Regions from separate parts of the Aneurinibacillus uraniidurans genome, predicted to be linked through region 1. Evidence: predicted binding sites of a transcription regulator. Region 1 holds the regulator's gene; the other holds the start of a gene.
What was found. The regulator NrdR, encoded in region 1, represses ribonucleotide reductase genes. The targets are predictions, from matches to a motif close to AACACNATATATNGTGTT.

Region 1 (2,478 bases):
ATTCACGGCAACATTGCTGATAAAATTGAAACAAAAGATGACACAATCATCGTAAACGGAAAAGTAACAAAGGTTGTATCAGACCGTGATCCAGCGAATCTTCCTTGGAAAGAGCTTGATGTTGAAATCGTAATCGAAGCGACAGGTAAGTTCAAGGATATGGAAGGCGCAGGCAAACATATTCAAGCTGGTGCGAAAAAAGTTGTTATTACAGCTCCAGGTAAAGAAGTCGAAGCGACAATCGTAATGGGTGTAAACCAAGATGTGTATGACTATGAGAAGCACACAATTGTATCCAATGCATCGTGCACAACGAACTGCCTGGCTCCAGTAGCTAAAGTTCTTGATCAAGCGTTTGGCATTGAATCTGGTATGATGACAACGATTCACTCTTACACAAACGATCAGAAAAACCTTGATAATCCACATAAAGACCTGCGTCGTGCTCGTGCGTGCGGACAGGCAATCATCCCGACTTCTACAGGGGCAGCACGTGCGGTTGGTCTCGTACTTCCGCAACTGCAAGGCAAGCTGAATGGCTTCTCGCTCCGCGTGCCAACGCCGAACGTATCCGTTGTCGATCTTGTAGTGAACGTGAAGAAAGACGTAACGGTAGAAGAGGTAAATCGTGTGCTTCGTGAAGCAAGCGAAGGCAGCATGACAGGCATTCTTGGCTACACAGATGAGCCGCTCGTATCGGCTGATTTCAACGGAAATGAGAACTCTTCGATTGTAGATGGTCTGTCTACGATGGTAATGGGAACTCGCCAGGTAAAAGTTCTGGCATGGTATGACAACGAGTGGGGCTATTCTTGCCGTGTTCTCGACCTTGCTAAGCACGTATCAGCTGCTGCAAATGCGAAAAAAAAAGAAGAAGTGACTGTGTAAGCATATAGTTGTAACAAAGGGAGCCAATCTGGCTCCCTTTTCTTTTGGTACACACTTGACGTAAGCAAATTTCTAGGACAAACTAATGGGAAAGTACCATGATATTGGGGTTGATGACATGCGATGTCCGTACTGTATGCATAACGGAACGCGGGTACTCGACTCACGTCCTGTAAATGATAACAAATCGATTCGCAGGCGCCGGGAGTGCGAAGAGTGTCAGCGCCGTTTTACGACGTTTGAAGTCGTTGAAGAAACACCGCTTCTTGTCATCAAAAAGGACGGGGTGCGGGAAGAATTTAGCCGGGATAAAATTTTGCGTGGGATGATTCGCGCTTGCGAGAAGCGCCCGGTTCCGCTTGAGACGCTTGAAGGAATTGTCGATCGAATCGAGCGGGAATTGCGCAACTGCGGCCAGGCGGAAGTCCACAGTAAGGATGTAGGCGAGCTGGTCATGAGTGCGCTGTATGAAGTCGATGAGGTGGCATATGTCCGCTTTGCATCTGTATATCGGCAGTTCAAAGATATTAATGTTTTTGTGAAGGAATTAGAAGACTTGCTTAAACATAACAAAAAGAAAGAATGACCCTGCCGCGTGCAGGGTCATTCTTTAGAACAGGACAGGGATGAGGATGAACATACAGTGTTTAGGGGGAGCCGGTACCGTAACCGGTTCATGTTACTTGCTTACAGCAGGTGAATCTCGTATCTTAATTGACTGCGGGATGTTTCAGGGAAGTGGAGAGATTGAGGAACGAAATCGAGAGCCATTTGCGTTTGCCATAGATGAGATCGATGCTGTCGTGCTGACGCATGCACATATCGACCATAGCGGGTTAATTCCGAAGCTGTGCCGGGATGGGTTTCGCGGGCAGGTAATTTGTACGCACTCTACGGCTGAGCTGTGCTCCATTTTGTTACCTGATAGCGGTCACATTCAGGAGGTGGAAGCAGAGCGACGTAACCGTAAGAAGAAAGGGGCAAAGACTGCACGTCGTATTGGGCCGCTTTATACAGAAGAAGATGGACGACGCGCTCTGTCGCGCTTTTTGGGGATTGGTTATGATGAAATGTATGAGGTTGTGCCAGGCGTGCAGGTGCGCCTGCAAGATGCCGGGCATGTTCTTGGTTCGGCTATCATTGAGCTGTGGGTTGAGATAGAAGAGGGGAAAACGTGTAAGGTTGTGTTTTCCGGTGATCTCGGCAGTCGAGGCCAGGCGATTGTGAAAGATCCAGCGTGGATTGCAGAAGCGGATTATGTGTTTATTGAATCTACGTATGGAGATCGTTTGCATGATCACACTACGGATCGTAGACAAAAGCTTGGCAGCATTGTACAGCGTGTTCAGGAGGAAGGGGGGACCATCATTATTCCTTCCTTCTCTGTAGGACGGACGCAGGAGATTATTTACGAACTTACGGAGTTATTGGAGCATGGTACAATTAAACCAATGCCTGTGTTTATCGACAGTCCGCTTGCGATCGAAGCGACGCGTGTATTCCGCCATCATGAGGATGTATTTGATGAAGAAAGTCAGGAATACATTCGGCGGGGGATGGACCCACTTGCACTTCCGGGGCTTGTATTTG
Region 2 (2,478 bases), 1.9 Mb from region 1:
CCGTTCGTTTTTATGATTGGAATCCGGCGACGGTATCCATTGGTTATTTCCAGAAGGCTGAAAAAGAAATTGATCTTGCTCGTGTGCAGGAGCGTGGACTTGGATTTGTGCGCAGGGCAACAGGTGGGCGAACGGTACTGCACGATAAAGAGCTGACGTATAGTGTGGTCGTATCTGAGCACCATCCGCTTATGCCATCTGGCGTCACGGATGCGTATCGCATCATTAGCCAGGGATTGTTAGAAGGATTTCGTCTGCTTGGTATGCAGGCAGACTTGATGAATCCAGAGGCGGCGAAATTCGCAGAACCATCATCTGCTGCTTGCTTCGATGTACCGTCCTCATACGAGCTTGTTGTAGAAGGACGTAAAGTAGCAGGAAGTGCCCAAACGAGGCAGAAGGGCGTGATTTTACAGCACGGCTCGATTTTGCTGGATATGGATGCAGAACTTTTGTTTGACATTATACGATTTCCGAATGAGCGAGTGCGGGATCGATTGTTAAAAAGCTTCTATGAAAAGGCGGTTGCCATTAATGAACTGCGCAAGCAACCTGTCACGCTTGCAGAGGTAAAGCCGGCATTTCGAGAAGGGTTTGCACGCGGATTTGCAGTTGAACTAATAGACGATGTTTTAACGCAGGAAGAGTGGGAGCTAGCCGAGCAACTTGCTTATGAAAAGTATGGGAATGACGAGTGGAATTTTAGACGGTAGAAAAAGGAGACGACCGTGTTTCGGTCGTTTTTGTCTTGATTATTATGATGGCAAATGAGGAATTATCTATATATTGTGTTTAAAATTTTAAGTACATACAATATATTGACGTGCATCCAACGCTAGGGTAGACTAATAAGACATTGATTAACTGTATCAGACAGGCCGCCTTACGGTCAATTGGTACATAGTATAACTGGAGGGTGAAAAATGGAGGCAGTAACTGAATCACAAGGAAAAATGAGGCTTGAAGGTTTAAGCGAGAAAATTTTCCTTGATCGGTATGCTCTGAAAGATACAGATCCAGACCACATTCAGGAAGGCGATACGGTTCTTGTTCTAACGCATGACGATCCGAAGTTTCCGAAGAAAGAAGTCGGGATTGTAACAAAACGGACAGGTAGTGAGCTCGAGGTTGAGCTGCGGAACGGTGAGATGGTGACATCGAATGCCGATAAAGCACTCCGCACGCTAGAACAAACACCGGAAGAGATGTGGGATCGCCTGGCAAAAACGATTGCATCAGTAGAGACAACACCTGAGAAGCAGCAGGAATGGCAGGAGAAATTCCGTAGTCTATTGGATGACTGGAAGCTTGTGCCGGGCGGACGGATTGCAGCTGGAGCGGGTGCCAATGATGAATTGACACTGTATAACTGCTATGTAATCCCTTCTCCGCATGACAGCCGGGGCGGCATTATGGAAACGCTCGGTCAAATGACAGAGATCATGTCCCGAGGCGGTGGGGTTGGAATCAACCTTTCAAGTCTTCGCCCGCGCCGTGCGCAAGTAAAAGGCGTGAACGGATCGTCAAGTGGTTCGGTGTCATGGGGTGGACTGTTTAGTCATACGACCGGATTAATTGAGCAAGGTGGGAGCCGCAGGGGAGCATTGATGCTAATTATGAACGACTGGCACCCTGACCTGCTGGAGTTCATTACCGTTAAACAAAACATGGGCATGATTACAAATGCCAACCTGTCAGTAGCAATAAGTAATGGTTTTATGAAGGCTGTAAAAGAAGACCTGGAATGGGAACTGAAATTCCCGGATACGACAGACCCGGAATACGACGAAGTATGGGATGGAAACCTGGATAAATGGCTGTCACTCGGTAAAGAAGTGCGCGTATACAAAACGGTTCGCGCGCGCGATGTGTGGCACATGATTATTGAATCGGCATGGAAGTCTGCTGAACCAGGTATCGTATTCATGGAATACTACAACCAGATGTCGAACAGCTGGTATTTCAACCCGATTATTTGTACGAATCCGTGTGGGGAGCAAGGTTTGCCAGGATGGGGCGTATGCAACCTTTCTGCTATTAATCTATCAAAATTCGCTAAAGATGGCGAAGTTGATTGGGACAGCCTATCTACAGCAGTTCGTTATTCCGTTCGCTTCCTCGATAACGTGGTCGATGCAACACCGTATCATTTCGAAGAAAACAAAGCGAATCAGAAAAACGAACGTCGCGTAGGTCTTGGTACGATGGGCCTTGCAGAAATGATGATTCACCTGAAAATCCGCTACGGCAGCCCGGAATCGCTTGAATTCCTGGACAAGCTGTATGCGTTCATCGCTCGTGAATCATATCTGGCATCGTCTGAAATTGCCGCAGAAAAAGGCAGCTTCCCGGCGTTTATCGCAGATAAATTCCTGGAGAGCGGCTTCATGAAGCAGTTCGATGACGAGCTGCGTGAAACGATTCGTGAAAACGGTATGCGCAACGTAACTGTTCTGACACAGGCTCCTACTGGGTCCA

Region 2: the regulator NrdR is predicted to act here: its motif matches at 808-825, upstream of PO771_RS05700 (adenosylcobalamin-dependent ribonucleoside-diphosphate reductase).

Annotation. Positions count from the first base shown of each region.
Region 1 covers NZ_CP116902.1:3,088,013-3,090,490, reverse strand. Annotated here, with positions in the region: gene PO771_RS15465 (glyceraldehyde-3-phosphate dehydrogenase) at 1-888, shown strand, start outside; gene nrdR (transcriptional regulator NrdR) at 1,007-1,474, shown strand; gene PO771_RS15455 (MBL fold metallo-hydrolase RNA specificity domain-containing protein) at 1,521-2,478, shown strand, end outside.
Region 2 covers NZ_CP116902.1:1,127,539-1,130,016, forward strand. Annotated here, with positions in the region: gene PO771_RS05695 (lipoate--protein ligase family protein) at 1-713, shown strand, start outside; gene PO771_RS05700 (adenosylcobalamin-dependent ribonucleoside-diphosphate reductase) at 924-2,478, shown strand, end outside.